Regions from separate parts of the Vibrio sp. CCUG 15886 genome, predicted to be linked through region 3. Evidence: predicted binding sites of a transcription regulator. Region 3 holds the regulator's gene; each other region holds the start of a gene.
What was found. The regulator PurR, encoded in region 3, represses purine synthesis genes. The targets are predictions, from matches to a motif close to TNANGNAAACGTTTNCNTNA.
Positions count from the first base shown of each region.

Region 1: a site for PurR is predicted at 2,198-2,217, ahead of pckA (phosphoenolpyruvate carboxykinase (ATP)). Genes of this name have one in related genera too.
Region 2: a site for PurR is predicted at 1,899-1,918, ahead of purT (formate-dependent phosphoribosylglycinamide formyltransferase). Genes of this name have one in related genera too.

Region 1 is NZ_JAQQBT010000011.1:56,857-62,508, forward strand. Features, by position in the region: gene gspC (type II secretion system protein GspC) at 1-376, opposite strand, end outside; gene hslR (ribosome-associated heat shock protein Hsp15) at 761-1,147, shown strand; gene hslO (Hsp33 family molecular chaperone HslO) at 1,179-2,054, shown strand; gene pckA (phosphoenolpyruvate carboxykinase (ATP)) at 2,388-4,016, shown strand; gene PQQ36_RS16950 (AsmA family protein) at 4,140-5,652, shown strand, end outside.
Region 2 is NZ_JAQQBT010000003.1:317,405-323,056, forward strand. Features, by position in the region: gene PQQ36_RS09935 (thiopurine S-methyltransferase) at 1-605, shown strand, start outside; gene purT (formate-dependent phosphoribosylglycinamide formyltransferase) at 658-1,833, opposite strand; gene cdd (cytidine deaminase) at 1,965-2,852, opposite strand; gene PQQ36_RS09950 (hypothetical protein) at 3,214-3,396, opposite strand; gene PQQ36_RS09955 (J domain-containing protein) at 3,568-4,572, opposite strand; gene PQQ36_RS09960 (OmpA family protein) at 4,665-5,336, opposite strand; gene PQQ36_RS09965 (DUF2786 domain-containing protein) at 5,418-5,652, opposite strand, start outside.
Region 3 is NZ_JAQQBT010000003.1:32,463-38,114, reverse strand. Features, by position in the region: gene elyC (envelope biogenesis factor ElyC) at 1-450, shown strand, start outside; gene torR (two-component system response regulator TorR) at 531-1,244, opposite strand; gene torD (molecular chaperone TorD) at 1,480-2,127, shown strand; gene purR (HTH-type transcriptional repressor PurR) at 2,438-3,442, shown strand; cyclic di-GMP riboswitch class I at 3,639-3,727, shown strand; gene PQQ36_RS08740 (TfoX/Sxy family DNA transformation protein) at 3,843-4,436, shown strand; gene PQQ36_RS08735 (TVP38/TMEM64 family protein) at 4,561-5,238, shown strand; gene PQQ36_RS08730 (putative signal transducing protein) at 5,252-5,560, shown strand; gene PQQ36_RS08725 (alpha/beta fold hydrolase) at 5,606-5,652, opposite strand, start outside.

The sequences.
Region 1 (5,652 bases), on a different contig from region 3:
AGGTTGCTTGCTGACCACGGTTGGCGATAACGGCCAAGCTGGTTTGAGGATTGCTGCTCGCCACCGCCCCAACTAACACCAAATTTAGCCGCGTTTTAGGCGCGTCTTGCACCACCGGCTGGCTGACAACAGGCTTAGGTTTATTCTCGTTGTAAACCCCAAACAAATTGATGGCTTGCAGATCGGCGAGGTTTAATCGCTCACCTTGTTTACCTTGTGCGTTTTGCTGCGGTGCAGGTCGCCAAGCGACGATCTGCGTATTGCTCTCTTGTGTTAGCCAGACGACTTGCCCTAAAGTCCAGCCTGTCAAAGCCACCAGCACGCCAGCTAATAAAGCACTCGCTCGACTCTGAATCATGCCGTTGTTGGCAATCATCCGCGTCAGCAATGGGCTATTGGCCAATCCGGCACTCAGCTCTGATGGTTTCACTCAATCGGTTCCTTTCACTGTTTAAATTTTGCGCTTTCGCTTTCTTTGCTTGAACGCACTGCGATTTATCTTTCTTTATTCGACTGAAGATAATCGCTCGCACTTTTCCTGATCAAGGTGGAAAAATGCTCTCCTAAAACAGCACGTTATGCTGTTGTTGCGTCGATAAATCTCGCTTCGACACAGAGCTTTGCACTATATCACAGCTTGCTTGTGACACGCCTCTCTGATTCCGATTTTGCCAACTGCCTTGAAAAATTTGCGGTAAGTCACCATTGTAAAGTGCAAGATTCAATCATTCACAGCAGTGATTAGAGAGTAAAAGTGACCATGAGTTCCCCAAATGAAGCCGTTAGGCTCGATAAATGGCTGTGGGCTGCAAGATTTTACAAAACCCGTTCAATCGCTCGCGATATGGTCGATGGCGGTAAAGTCCACTATAATGGCCAACGTGCAAAGCCCAGTAAGATTATCGAAGTGGGCGCGGTATTGAAACTTCGCCAAGGCAATGAAGAAAAAACGGTTGTGATAGAAAAGCTATCCACTCAGCGACGTGGCGCACCAGAAGCACAGACGCTCTATAGCGAAACGCAAGAGAGCCAAGCAAAGCGCGAAGCACAAGCAATGCAACGTAAACTCAACGCGCATAACCCAAGTCCAGATCGCCGCCCAGATAAAAAGCAGCGCCGCGACATTATCAAATTTAAACACCAGTAAAAGCCGGAAAATACCTACGAGGAATCGCTAAATGGCAAGCAATGTTTTGAATCGCTACTTATTTGAAGATCTTTCAGTACGTGGCGAGTTGGTACAACTGGATGAAGCGTATCAGCGAATTATTTCTAGCAAGGATTATCCGGCAGCCCTACAAAAACTGCTTGGTGAGCTATTGGTTTCTACCACTCTTCTGACTGCAACTTTAAAGTTTGAAGGCTCTATCACCATTCAGCTACAAGGCGATGGCCCTGTTTCACTGGCTGTGATCAATGGTGACAATGAGCAGAAAATCCGCGGTGTGGCTCGCTGGGAAGGCCATATTGCCGACGACGCGACCCTACACGATATGATGGGCAAAGGTTATATGGTCATCACCATCGAACCGAAAAAAGGCGAGCGTTACCAAGGGATCGTTGGCCTAGAAGGTGACAACCTTGAGCAAGTTCTGGAAGGCTATTTTGAACGCTCTGAGCAGTTGAAAACCCGCATCTGGATCCGCACGGGCGAGCACGAAGGCAAAGCACACGCAGCGGGTATGCTGATTCAAGTCATGCCTGACGGTACTGGTTCAGAAAATGATTTTGAGCATCTGGAGCAATTGACCAATACGGTGAAAAACGAAGAGTTGTTCACGCTACCAGCAAACGAGCTACTTTACCGTCTCTACAATCAAGAGCAAGTGCGTCTGTTTGAACCGCAAAATGTCGAGTTCCGTTGTGGTTGCTCACGTGAGCGCAGTGGCGCGGCGATCGTGACCGTCGACAAAAATGAAATTTATGACATTTTGGCGTCTGATGGATCCGTTTCTTTACATTGTGATTACTGCGGCACGACTTATTCGTTTGATGAATCTGACGTCAACAAGCTGTACGAAGAGGCAGCATCGGAGCCAAAAACGCTGCATTAATTTACCCGCTTTACCAAGCACGTAATTTACCCATCAAAAGGCCAGCTTATGCTGGCCTTTTTGTGATCAAAACCCGATAAAACATGGGTTTATACGTAATTAAATAACCCCTTAATTTTTGGCAATTAATAATTCTTTTGATCTAGCGCAAAGGTTTGCGTGCGCGATAAACTATCTCAGCCAATATGTGACGGGACACCTAAAACCATAGGAAAATTAAGGGTAATTTTTGAACTATATCCCTGTTTTCTCCCCCACCCGTTGTTAGCATGGTGAGCAGAAAAATTAATAAATTCTTACAAAATCCCTACAAAAATCCTATAAGGAGCACCTATGACCGTTATGGAACATACAAAGGCTGCATCAATTGATCTAACCAAGCATGGTCTTCGCAACGTAAAAGAGGTTGTGCGCAACCCAAGTTACGAAATGCTGTTTGCAGAAGAGACTCGAGCTGATCTCGAAGGCTACGAAAAAGGCGTAGTGACAGAGCTCGGCGCGGTGGCTGTAGACACAGGCATCTTCACTGGCCGCTCACCAAAAGACAAATACATTGTGAAAGATGCGACAACCGAAGAACATATGTGGTGGACAACACCAGCCGTCCCGAACGATAACAAGCCAATCACACAAGAAGTGTGGAATGACCTAAAACAACTGGTCACTAACCAGCTTTCTGGCAAGCGCGTTTTTGTGATTGATGGTTATTGTGGTGCCAACCCTGATACCCGTCTTAGCATTCGAGTCATCACCGAAGTGGCGTGGCAAGCGCATTTCGTTAAGAACATGTTCATCCGCCCAACCGAAGAAGAATTGGCCAGCTTTGAGCCTGATTTCGTGGTGATGAACGGTGCAAAATGCACCAACCAAAAGTGGAAAGAGCACGGTCTGAACTCTGAAAACTTCACGGTGTTTAACCTAACTGAGCGCATGCAGTTGATCGGCGGTACTTGGTACGGCGGTGAGATGAAGAAAGGCATGTTCGCGATGATGAACTACTTCCTGCCTCTTAAAGGCATTGCGTCGATGCACTGTTCTGCCAACATGGGCAAAGAAGGTGATGTGGCGATCTTCTTCGGTCTATCTGGTACGGGTAAAACAACGCTGTCGACCGATCCAAAACGCGCGCTGATTGGCGATGACGAGCACGGCTGGGATGACGACGGTGTGTTTAACTTCGAAGGTGGTTGTTACGCGAAAACCATCAAGCTGTCGAAAGAAGCTGAGCCTGATATTTACAATGCCATCCGCCGCGATGCACTGCTTGAAAACGTAACTGTTCGCAATGACGGCTCGATCAACTTTGATGATGGTTCGAAAACCGAGAACACTCGCGTTTCTTACCCAATCCATCACATTGAAAACATCGTTAAGCCAGTATCAAAAGGCGGTCATGCCAACAAAGTGATCTTCCTTTCTGCCGATGCGTTTGGCGTGTTGCCTCCAGTGTCTAAACTGACCCCAGAACAAACTAAGTATCACTTCCTATCTGGCTTTACTGCGAAGTTGGCTGGTACTGAGCGTGGTATTACTGAACCAACACCAACTTTCTCTGCGTGTTTTGGTGCCGCGTTCCTGACGCTTCACCCAACCAAGTACGCTGAAGTACTGGTAAAACGTATGGAAGAAGCAGGGGCAGAAGCCTACCTCGTCAATACCGGTTGGAACGGTAGCGGCAAGCGTATCTCAATCCAAGATACGCGCGGTATTATCGATGCGATCCTTGATGGTTCTATTGAAGAAGCACCAACCAAACACGTGCCTATCTTCAATCTAGAAGTACCAACATCACTTCCTGGTGTGGATCCAACCATCCTTGACCCACGTGACACTTACGTTGACCCGCTACAGTGGGAAAGCAAAGCGCAAGATCTTGCTCAACGCTTTATCAACAACTTCGCTAAGTACACCGACAACGCGGAAGGTCAATCACTTGTGGCTGCAGGCCCACAACTCGATTAGTGACCTAGCTACGAAAAGCAAACTTAAGCCCCTCACCTGAGGGGCTTTTTTATTGAATCGTTGCGAAAATTAAGCCAAGCTTATCTGCACTTATTTGCAAACGTTAGTGATCAGTAGGCAGGGATGAAAAAAGCACTAATCAGTGTCGCGCTTTTGTTGATTGTCATCGCTCTAATTCCAATCAGCATTCTAGTGAGCTTACAAACGCGCTATGCCAGCCAAGTGTTTAATCAGCTCAGTCAGTTCAGCGGGCTTGGCATGCAAGCTGAGTCGGTCCACTATCAGTATCCTGACCATTTTTCGTTTAAGAATGTCTCTTTTACGCATAATGAAGTGAGCTACGTTGAACAGTTGGAGATCTGGCTAAGCCCAGAGCTGTATACCAACGGACGCGTGCAAATTGCCAGTGTGTTACTGGATGGTTTGAGTCTACAAACGGGTCTTTCCCGCTCGCCAAAAACGTTTATTCCCAACACCGTACAGATTCACCAATTGGCCATTTCAAACCTCGATTACGCCGACAACCAGTTGAGTGCGCGCGGTATTAAGTTTCAGGTAAAGCAACCTCAATGGCAACGCAGCGATCAGTTCATTCCTTTCGGTGAGATTCAGTTCTCCGCACAGCAGCTTTACTGGCAGGGCGAAGCGTTTAACCAACCTTTGCTCGATATCGATTACAAACCTCAAGACAGCACCCTTTATGGTCTATCTTTGTCTTGGCGTGGCGCTAAAGTCTCAGGCCAAGCGGAGCAATACCCGCAAGGTTGGTCATTGGTCAATGTCACCGTTGAAGGTCTCGATTTGTCACAGCAGCAACTCACGTCCATTTTGGCGAAGCCATGGAAGAGGTTTGGCTCGCAGATTACCCACATCAACAGCTTGGACATCTTACGCAGTTCACTCGCGTTAGAAGATTACCGCTTGATCAACTTTGAACTGAGTAGTGAAAATTTGACCTTGCCTTTCTCACTTTGGCAGCAGCAACAGGGGCTCATTTCCTTCTCAGCAGAGAGCGTGCAAGATCAGCACAACGTGTGGGTTGAGCCGCGCATCAAATTCACTCTCGATCCCAACGCCATTAACGTAGAGGAAGCGTCTGCTCAGTGGCAGCAAGGGAACCTTCTCTTCTCTGGCACGATCAAACCCGATGTGATAGCGCTGGATCAGCTCATGGTCAACAACGTGAAGTGGGCGGCAGAGCAACCTGGCGAAGCCGCATGGCTTTGGCAATGGCTTGAAAATGCGTCACACGTGAGTGTAGAACGACTGAACATCGAGCGCAGTCAGTTTATCCAATTGATTCGCCAGCCTTACTGGCAACTGTCTGGTCTCAATATCGATGGGGAAAAAGTGCTGCTCAAACAAGAGCAACAACTCGGATTGTGGCAAGGCAAGCTGCGGGCCACGGCGGCCAACGCCAGTTATCAAGATATATTGAGCTCCCATCCTCTGGTGGAAATGCACAGCGACGATGGGCTTTGGCAACTTGACCGTCTCTTTGCACCGCTCAAACAGGGTTATATTGAGGCTTATGGCCAATTGCAGCTCAACAGTTTAAGTAAACCGTGGCAAGCAACACTCAATGCAGATGGTTTACCCATGGGCTTATTGCTGTCACAGCTGCCATTGCCCTTTG
Region 2 (5,652 bases), 280 kb from region 3:
GCTTTCATTTGGAAGACGTTAATCCATTATTGACCCGTTTTTGGTCTGCGTTGGCACCGAAGCGAGAAGAAACGGTTTTGGTTCCACTTTGTGGTAAAACAGAAGATCTTGCGTGGTTGGCAACGAAGCATGATCACGTTGAAGGTGCTGAACTCAGTTTGATTGCCGTGCGATCTTTTTTTGCTGAGCACTTTTACACTCCGACGGTGATACCGATTTCCGGCCAACATGAGCTATATCAGTTTGATGAGTTGTCTATTTACGCGGGGGATTTTTTCACCGCTCCGATCAGTAAAGCAGATTTGATATACGACCGTGCAGCTCTGATTGCGTTGCCTGAAGAGATGCGAGTGGAGTATGTACAACGCATTCGTGGTCTATTAAATCCTGGCGGGCGTATTTTACTGGTGAGTTTAGATTACCCTCAGCAAGAGATGGCCGGCCCTCCGTTTTCGGTCACTCAAGAAGAGATAGAACACTTATTTGCAGGCATGCATGTGACACGTTTGTATCAAGACATCGCGGATGAACATCATCCCAAAATTGCAAAACAAGGCTTAAGCCGCTTTAGCGAAGAAGTCTACGTTATTGAAAACGATAAATAACAAAGGGTAGCGTGAGCTACCCTTTTTAATCGGCTGAATCGAAAAACGATGTTCAGTAAATGACTTTGATTTTCTTAGCACTTTCTATTGCTGCATCCACCGCTTTCTCAGTGCTAGAACGACGTGTCAACACAACACCTAAACGACGACGGCCATTAATATCGGGTTTGCCAAACAGACGCAACTGGGTTTGCGGTTGTTCAAGCGCGTCAGACATTCCGTCAAAGCGAAGGTTTTCTGATTGACCATTGCCCAAAATCACCGCTGAAGCGGAAGGGCCGTATTGAACAATCTTGTTCACTGGCATGCCAGTAAATGCACGTACGTGGAGAGCAAATTCAGACATTTCTTGTGAAATCAGTGTTACTAGCCCGGTATCGTGTGGGCGAGGGGAGACTTCATTGAAGATCACCTTGTCACCTTTTACGAAAAGTTCTACACCGAAAATACCGTAGCCACCTAACGCATTGACTACCTGTTCTGCTGTGTATTCGGCAGCTTTGATGGCATTTTCAGACATCTGCTGTGGTTGCCAAGATTCACGATAATCCCCATCTTCTTGTCGATGGCCAATAGGAGCACAGAAATGCACGCCATCAACTGCGCGAACGGTGAGTAGAGTGATCTCATAATCGAAGTCGATAAAGCCTTCGACAATCACTCGTCCAGCGCCAGTGCGACCACCTTCTTGAGCATATTGCCATGCTTTCTCAATATCGGCTGGAGATTTAATGACACTTTGTCCTTTGCCAGAAGAGCTCATCACGGGTTTTACGACGCAAGGAATCGACACCGCTTCAACGGCTTCGACAAATTGCTGATAGTTGTCTGCAAAGCGGTATGGTGAGGTAGTGAGGCCAAGCTCTTCTGCCGCTAGACGACGAATCCCTTCACGGTTCATTGTGAGTTTGGTTGCTTTTGCACTAGGCACCACGTTTAAGCCTTGTTCCTCGAGTTCTACCAACTTGTCCGTTGCGATAGCCTCAATCTCTGGAACTACAAACGCAGGTTGTTCTGCGGCGATAACTTTTTCTAGCTCGCTTGCATCTAACATGTCGAAAACATAACTGCGGTGTGCTACTTGCATCGCGGGTGCATCAGGGTAGCGATCACAGGCAATCACTTCCAGACCAAGACGTTGGCATTCGATCGCCACCTCTTTACCGAGTTCACCAGAGCCCAAAAGTAATACGCGTGTGGCGCTTTCGCGAGTCGCGGTACCGAACATAGTGCTTCCTTTAAAAAGTAATCAGAGAGAATAAAATTGCCGCCGATCATACTCAATTTAACCCGCAAAGCAAACGTTTGCTTTGTGATTTTAAAGAAAGCCCTACGTAAAGTAGGGCTGACGACATATCGCTATAAGCTGAGATAACTCACTGGAATATCGGGGTTTAAGGCTTCCAGTGTGGACTGGGTACATGCTAAGTGGCTAATTTTGCCTTTATGGCTTTCAACAAGCGCCGCAGACTGAATATTGTCAAATCTCTCACCCGCGAGAAGCAACTGGATCAATGCCACTTGCAGTGGTGGAAGGCTTGGGTTGAAAGCAGCATTTTCGGCGTATGCACCCAGATAAACGCGTCCACTTTCAGTCTGCAATGCCACACCGCTCAAGTTGTGCGTATAAGGTGCATGACTGCGGTTCATGGCTTCAACCGCACGTTGCATTAAGGCATCATCATCTTCAGTGGCGAAACCATGATGGACTTGGCTCATTAATGCCGATTCGATGCCCAAATCTGATGGGCCAAATGAATCTGGCAGATAGTCGTGTAGTTTCTTTTCTTCGCGCTCTGGCAATTGAATCTTAAGCTCTTTGGCACTGGATAATTCATTCATGAACTGACGGCAGTGACCACAAGGGCTGAAATTAATGGTGATGTCTGAAAGACCTTGCTCGCCCTTCATCCATGCGTGACTAATAGCCGATTGTTCAGCATGAACCGTTTGTCCAAGCTGGACCCCATCAAACTCCATATTCGCGCCAAAATAAAGAGTACCAGATAGGCCACGAACAATCGCACCAACATAAAACTCAGAGATGGGCGCGTAAGAGTAAGCGGCAGCAAAGGGAAGCAACGCAACACGTAGTTGGTTATCGGTCATCCCTGTTTGCTTGAGTAACTCATCAAACTGAACTGTTGAAAGGGAAGCATCAAAGTCAGCAGCCAAAATGATAGGCGCTAGATGGCGTGAAAGTGATTCTGGTGCGCTTGCCAGCGCGTTCTCAAAGCGACTCTTCATGGTGAATCCTTGTAATTGCATGGAAGGTTATTCTATGCAAGAACGAAAACTCTTCAGTGATCCCTGTCACTATAAGTAATGTAACGGTTGTTTATGTTGCATTATTAGAGTGAAGTCACAAATGTATTCGATTGCACAATGCTTCAGAAAGATAGTTGAATATTTCTCGTTATGCGAACGGCTGTCTGTTTGTAGATAATAATGGTTAGAAGACGCGATAGGGAAGCTGGAACTGACGACAAAAAAATACCCTCTGCAAAGAGAGGGTATCGAAATCATCCATTGATGCTTGATTCATTCCTAGTGTGGTTATCCAAGCTTATTGATTTGTCTATTTACGATAAAATATGGCTGTTTAACACTATGAACTTAACATTTGACGATCGCGCATCTGTTGTTCGCCAATGTTAAACAAGCGTACGTCAATTTTTGCAATGTCATTGCATTCTTCACATGCGTGATGGCATTTGCCATCAAGATAGTCATGTCTAGTCAGCATTCTTGGCTTTTTGCACCAATCACAGGTGCCTTCAATTGTAAACATCTCGTTCTCCCCACCTAGAGTCTTGGTTAGGTGTTATTTTGCGGCGCTATTATGCCATAACTTTTCTATGGGTGTTAAATGTCTGTAAATAAAATTTGAGAGCGTGATCGATTGCGAGAGTAGATTATATGGGTGTTTCGCGTTTTGATTGATATATCAACAATTGCAGTGTTACTTATTTGTAACATTTTGTAATAGTACTTTTAATGCCCCGTTTAGGCGCTTCATTTCCTCTTCACTACCCCTGGCATCTGGGTGGTAGAGTTTCGATAGTTGGCGGAAGCGAATTTTGATCGACTTTTCATCAGGGATGTTACTTGGCAGGTAACCAAACATCGCGCAAGCCAGCGCTACCTTATGATTTTTTTGTTGATTCTGCAGTTTTTTGTACTCGTTAAAGACTTTTTCTAACTGGCGTTTTAACTGCTTGTTACTGAACTGCTGACTTTTCAGTTCCTTTTCTAGTGTTAAGTCGCGGTCTATTTGCTGAGTGAGTCGACGTTTTCGTATTGTGCGCGCCAAAGAAACGCCTGCAAGAATAACACTGAGCAATAGAGCAATAGGGATCCAATCACTGACTACAGAAGCACTGTTTTTTTGCGAGAAATTGGTTTGGTTTGATGTGAGCGAATGCTCGTCAACGGGTTCCGCCAAAGCACTATCGAGCTGCGATATCGCAGAGACTTGCTTGGCACGCAACTGGTTGAACTTAAGTTCAAGTATGCGATTGTATTCTTGATCAGCTTGCTGATTAGTTTGGGCTGCAATACCAAACCACTGTTGAGCAAGGTCAAGATTGTTAAATTCATTGCCGTGTTGTTCATACAGATTGCCCAAACGCAGCAGGGCAACTTGATTACCTTGGAGTGCCGAGTGGAGGTACCAATTTGCGGCGCTTTTAATATTGACTTGCGTCCCTATGCCACTTTCTAAAGCTTGTGCGAGTTTAAACTGCGCAGGCTCATAACCTAACTCAGCGGATTGTTGGTACCAATAGAAAGCATCGACAGAAGCCGTGTCATCTTGGTGCTGTTCGAGTTGAACAGCGAGCTGATATTGTGCCTTGGGATCTTGCTGATTGGCTTTTGCTGTTAACTCCTGTGTGCTTTCTGCATGAGAGCGAAAAGAAAGCATCAGGAACATGAGCGAAGTAACAAGCAAAATGAGTTTGCGCAAAATGGGATCTCTAGAGGTTAGGTTCAGCCCAAATTATAGACTGAACCTAATGTGAAATCAGCAGCTAAGCCAAAATTGCCAACTTTGCGTTATTACTTAAGTGGCAGGATTTGTATCTCGACACGGCGGTTACAAGCTCGGCCTTCTGCAGTGCTGTTGGTGCAAAGAGGGTAACGTTCACCGTTGCCTCGTGCGACGGCTCGGCCTGCAGCAACGTTTTGAGAAATCAGGAAGCTACGGACGGATTCCGCACGACGCTCGGAGAGAATTTGGTTAGAGGCATCATTGCCTGTGCTGTCAGTAAAGCCATCAATCACTAAGCTGGTATCTGGGTACTCAACTAAGATTTGCGCTACACCTTTAAGGGTATTGTGAATGCCGCTATCCAGAGCATAAGAGCTTGAGCTAAAACCGATGCCATTTTCAAGACGTAACAGCAATTGATTTTCGCCAACACGTTCGACCTGAACGCCAGAATTAAGCAGTGCTTCACGCAGTGCTTTCTCTTGTTGGTCAAAGTAATACCCAACACCACCACCAATAGCGGCTCCGCCTGCTGCGCCGATCAGGGCACGTTTACCACGATCTTTTTTGTCGCCCGTTGCCGCGCCAGCGACTGCGCCTGCAATCGCGCCAATCAGTGCGCCTTTAGTGGCTGAGTTGGTTTCAGATTCGCCAGTGGTTGCATTCTGACGTTGAGTTGCCTGACATCCGCTTAGAGTCAGAAGAATCGCTAAAGCAATAGAAACTTTTTTCAAAGTCATCTCTCCATGTACATTCAGAGGCTAACTGCTGCCTCCGTGCGGATTATTCAGCAAGTCAATGAGAGAAATGTCAGTGTAAGGTTATCTTTTTTCGATTTGTTTCATCGCTTGAGCACCACCAACCGGGCGGTTAACCGACACTTTGCGCCCTTTTTTCAGGCCCACTTCGTAATCGGCAGTGAGATTTTTCATCGCCTCACGCAACTGCTGCTTAAAGGTTTCACGATCGATGTTTTGGAACTCTTTATCGATGTAATTATTGATTTTGTTGGCCGATTCTTCATCAGGCGTGATCACTGGCAGTTTTTCCAATGCG
Region 3 (5,652 bases):
ATGTATCCGGGCTCAAAGTTGATTCTGTCTGGCTATGCGGGCGGCTCAGAAACCAGCCATGCGCGCATGATGGCAAACGTGGCTTTGGCTTTGGGTGTCGCGAAATCAGACATTATTCTTCTTGAAGATGCCAAAGATACTTGGGAAGAGGCGAGACAAGCAGCGGCATTTGTGCGTCAGAAACAGCTGGTTTTGGTTACTTCTGCCAGTCACATGGCACGTGCAATGAAAGAGTTTCATGACGCTGGCATAACACCGTTACCTGCGCCAACAAACTACCTTGCGCAAAAGAACATCTCTCAAGCCTGGGATAGATATGCCCCTAAAGCCATCTACCTCGAGCAAACTGAGCGCTACTGGTACGAAACCCTCGGCCAGCTATGGCAAGGCATGCGAGATTTGCTTCTTACTGACGAACAAATCATGGCAGAGAATCGCGCATCAAAATGATGAATCATGATCTGCAGAAACAAAAAAAGAGCTTAATCCGCTCTTTTTTTGTTTGTTAATTTTGGCTTTCTAAGCCACGCCTAGTCGCCTGCAAACATGTAGCCTTCACCGTGTACGGTCACAAAAATTTGTGGGTTCTTAGGATCAAACTCCATTTTTGCTCTCATGCGACGAATCAAAACATCAATCGTTCTGTCGTTTGGCGCGTCAACACGATGGCTGATCATGTTGAGAATGCGTTCACGGCTTAGTACCTGATTTGGGTAAGACGAAAGCGCCACCAGCAGCTCATATTCTGCCTTGGTCAACTTCACTGGCTCACCATTGTGGCTCAACGCTCGACGATGAATATCGAAGGTCCAGTCACCAAAACGGACAATATGGTCTTCGTTTTCCGCGTCTTGATGTTTTGAACCACCACTGCGCGCAAGCGAAATCCGCCACAACAAGTTTTTCACTCGAACCAGCAGTTCACGTAACTCAAATGGTTTGGTGACGTAGTCGTCTGCCCCCATCTCCAAACCAACAATTTTATCTATGCTATCCGTGCGTCCGGTTACCAAAATAATGCCAATGTCCGATTGGCTGCGTAGTTCACGGGTCAGCATCAAGCCGTCTTCACCTGGTAAGTTAATGTCTAACATCACCAAATCAACGCAGCTATTTTGCAAAATATGACGCATCTCGGCACCACTTTCCGCTTCACTTACTGTGTAACCTTCTTTTTGAAAATAACCCGCAAGTTTACTGCGAGTCACTACATCATCTTCTACGACTAATACGTGATAGCTCATTTACACCACTTCATGTCATTTCTGTCTACACGGGCAGATATTCTATTCATAACTAGTAACATTTCTAGTCATACTTCGTTTGAAATGCAAGTATCTTGATTTTTATTGATTCAAAACAAGCTTAATATCAAGCCATTAACAAGCTCAAATATATTTATATTTTTCTTAACAATAGGCGTTATTGTTATTCATTTTTTTTGGTTACACTTATAGGAGATTGATTTAGGAGCGATAAATGATGCAAGAGATAAAAGCCTTTAATGAAAAACGTGCGGAAATATATTGGTGGCTTTCGAGCTTATTTGCCAAAGAGCTGACACAGGAAGAGCTCGATAAATATCAAAGCATGGAAATTAGAGCGTTTTTAACTGGATTGGCTGAAAACGATGCACTGAGACCATCCGTTAACGCCTTCGTCGATGCACTCAATCGTCTTGTTGACCGTCAAGATGCGCAATTGGAATTAGCGGCAGATTTTTGTGACCTATTTTTGAAAACCGCAAAACACGGCGCACTTCCATACGCATCTATTTATCTAACAAAAGATGGCCTACTCAATGGCGAACCAGCACAAAAAATGGACACTTGGCTGAAAAAACATGGTGTGCAGGTCAATCAACAACTGAATGAACCGGCCGATCACTTAGCTATCATGCTCGACTTTCTTGGCAACCTTATCATTCGCTCAAATGAGCTTGAACAAGATCGCCACATGGAAGAAGCCTTCATTGAGCAAAACGCATTTATTCAAGAAATGTTGCTCTCTTGGTTACCTAGCTTCTCTCAACGAGCAGCAGAATATGATGAGTTTGGTTTCTATAACAGTGCAATAAAACTACTTGTTGCGTTTTGTATGCTGGACAGCGACTATTTAGTTGGATAATAATTACGCCCTTATCAATAGAGCAAACACTCGGTTACACTTTAACCACTAAAGTGTGAACGCGGATACACTATTCGCCGTTTGAGTAGGTTGCCACTCTTGCCGTCTCGGTCTAAAATTGAGACCGCAATCGATAAAATATGATTTTAATGCAAACCGCTGAAATACAGCGGTTTTTGTGTTTATTTAAAGCTAAGCTGCTGCTTTTCTAGTGTGTCTTCCTTACAAAGCGAATTCGGAGAAAGGTAGCAAACTGTGTTGCAACAAAGAATCGTAGATTCAAAATGCAACCTTAGACAGGACAATACCTATGGCCACAATTAAAGATGTCGCGCGTCTCGCTGGAGTATCCACGACCACAGTGTCGCACGTAATCAACAAAACGCGTTTTGTTGCAGAAGCCACTCAAGAAAAAGTCATGAAAGCGGTTGACGAGCTCAACTACGCACCGAGCGCAGTAGCGCGTAGCCTAAAGTGCAACACCACTCGTACTATTGGTATGCTGGTCACACAGTCGACCAATTTGTTCTTTTCTGAAGTAATTGATGGCGTAGAAAGCTACTGTTACCGCCAAGGCTATACGCTAATTCTTTGTAATACGGGCGGTATCTACGAGAAGCAACGTGACTACATTCGTATGCTTGCGGAAAAGCGCGTAGATGGCATTTTGGTGATGTGTTCTGACCTCACCGAAGAGCTCCGAGAAATGCTTGATAAGCATGCAGATATTCCTAAAGTGATTATGGACTGGGGTCCAATCAGCTCACAAGCCGATAAAATTATCGATAACTCAGAAGAAGGTGGCTACTTGGCCACTAAGTACCTGATTGATAACGGCCATACAAAAATCGCGTGTTTGAGTGGCCACTTTGAAAAAGCCGCGTGCCAAGAGCGCATCCAAGGCTTTAAACGTGCGATGAAGGAAGCCAATATTACCGTTAACAACGAGTGGATCCTTGAAGGAAACTTTGAATGTGACACGGCTGTGATGGCTGCTGACAAGATCGCGTCATGGCAAGATCGCCCAACTGCGGTCTTCTGCTTCAACGACACCATGGCACTGGGTTTGATGAGCCGCCTTCAGCAGTTAGGCCTTCGCATTCCTGAAGACATCTCTGTTATCGGCTACGATAATATTGAGTTGGCGGAATACTTCTCACCACCGCTAACAACCATCCACCAGCCAAAACGCCGTGTTGGTAAAAATGCATTTGAGATCCTTCTCGAACGCATTAAGGACAAAGAGCATGACAAACGCGTGTTTGAAATGCATCCCGAGTTAGTGGTTCGTGATACCGTCAAAAAAATCAATTAGTTAAGACTAATATTCTAAAGCATCCAAATCTGGATGCTTTTTTTTCATTCTTAGTAAGTGATTTGTTAAGTCAAATTCTGTTAAGTTCTTAAAATCGAGCATTCATTCACTTAACTGCAACTATTATCTGAACCAATGTCACATTTTTTATTTGAAAATGTGATGTTACTTCAATAGAAATCGTATCCTTCTAGAGTCACGCACAGGGCAAACCATTTGAAAAAGTGGGACGCAAAGCCTCCGGCCTAAACCAGACGTTTTTTGGTAGGTAGCGGGGTTACCGATGGCAAAAATGCATAACAACAAGTTTACCCATTAATGACATTGTATTTGCATTGGTTTGCTAATCTCTCGGACCTGATTTGGTGGCGTAATAGTAATTACACCGAGATAACACATCATGGATAAACCGATACTCAAAGATTCAATGAAGCTTTTTGAGCAACTTGGTGCGATAAAATCTCGCTCAATGTTTGGCGGATTCGGCCTTTTTGCAGATGAGACCATGTTCGCACTTGTGGTGAAAGACCAGCTTCATATTCGCGCAGATCAAAAATCAACATTACTTTTTGAAAAGCAAGGACTCAAACCATACGTTTATACTAAGCGTGGTTTCCCTGTTGTCACTAAGTACTACGCGATTTCAGACGCGCTATGGCAAGACCAAAATGCACTACTCAACGTAGCCAAACGTGCATTGGCCAGTGCTAATAACGATAAACAACAGCAAGCAACAGCAAAACCTGAACGATTAAAAGACCTGCCTAACCTGCGTTTAGCCACCGAACGAATGCTTAAAAAGGCGGGAATAGAAACAGTCGAGCAGTTGGAGTCTCAAGGCGCGGTTCGTGCATACGAAGCGATTAAAAACACCCACAGTGGTGCCGTGAGCTTAGAGCTGCTTTGGGCGTTAGAGGGAGCCATCAATGGTACGCACTGGAGTGTGATTCCTCAGCAACGTCGAGACGAATTAGTGAATAAATTGTCTTTGTAGACAAGCACGTTTATTATTTCTTATAGATTAAAACCACATCAAAATGATGTGGTTTTTTTATATCGTTTGAAAGATTTTCTGTCTCAATCAGGTCTGATAACCAAGCTATCTGGAGAAAAATTGAATGAACAAAAAACTCGTATTCGGAATCTTGCTTATCGCGACCATTATTTTATTGGCGGTTAATTTTAGTCAATACCTCACACTCGACAACGCTAAAGCACAACAACTTGCCCTGAACAGTTTTATTGAAGAAAACTTTCTGTTTGCTTCAATAAGCTATTTTGTCATTTACGTTGGTCTTACCGCCTTTTCAGTACCAGGAGCAACCGTCGTCACACTATTGGGCGCTGCTCTGTTTGGTTTTTGGTATAGCCTACTGCTTGTCTCATTTGCCAGCACCATTGGAGCAACCATCGCATTTTTGAGTAGTCGCTACCTACTAAAAGATTGGGTGCAGGCACGTTTTGGAGACAAACTTAGCGCGATCAACCAAGGCGTTGAAAAGGATGGCGCCTTTTATCTATTTTCGTTACGCCTGATCCCAGTCTTCCCATTTTTCCTTATTAACTTGCTGATGGGTTTAACACCAATTTCCATTGGTCGTTACTATCTTACTAGCCAGATCGGCATGCTACCTGGCACGGCTGTTTACCTAAATGCGGGGACACAATTGGCCGACATCAACTCGTTGTCGGGGATACTTTCACCAACAGTATTAGCCTCATTTGCGTTACTGGGTGTCTTTCCTATCGCTGTAAAATGGATCATGAGTAAATTTAGACCTCAACTCTCTTCATAAAAGGAATTCACTTATGAAGATATTCACCGCCAACACTCCTATAGAAGCGCATATCGTGTGCCAGTTACTGATGAATGAAGCGGTACAATGTGAGGTTCGAGGTGAGGGTTTATTTGGCTTGAGAGGTGAGTTACCAGCAACTGAGGATACCAATCCATACATTTGGCTATTAGAACCTGAGAAAGTCGATTTTGCTAAAGCGATATTAGACAGCTATCGTGAGCAGCAAGTAGCACATCAAAATTGGCAATGCCCACAGTGCGGAGAAGAAATAGAAGGTCAATTTGGAGCTTGCTGGTATTGTGGGCAAGTGCTTGAGTAATGAGCACAATTGACAGAGGAAGGCACTAGCCTTCCTCTTGTTTTATTAGATTTGGCGTTGGATAAAATCGATCGAATGCTGGTTAAACTCGT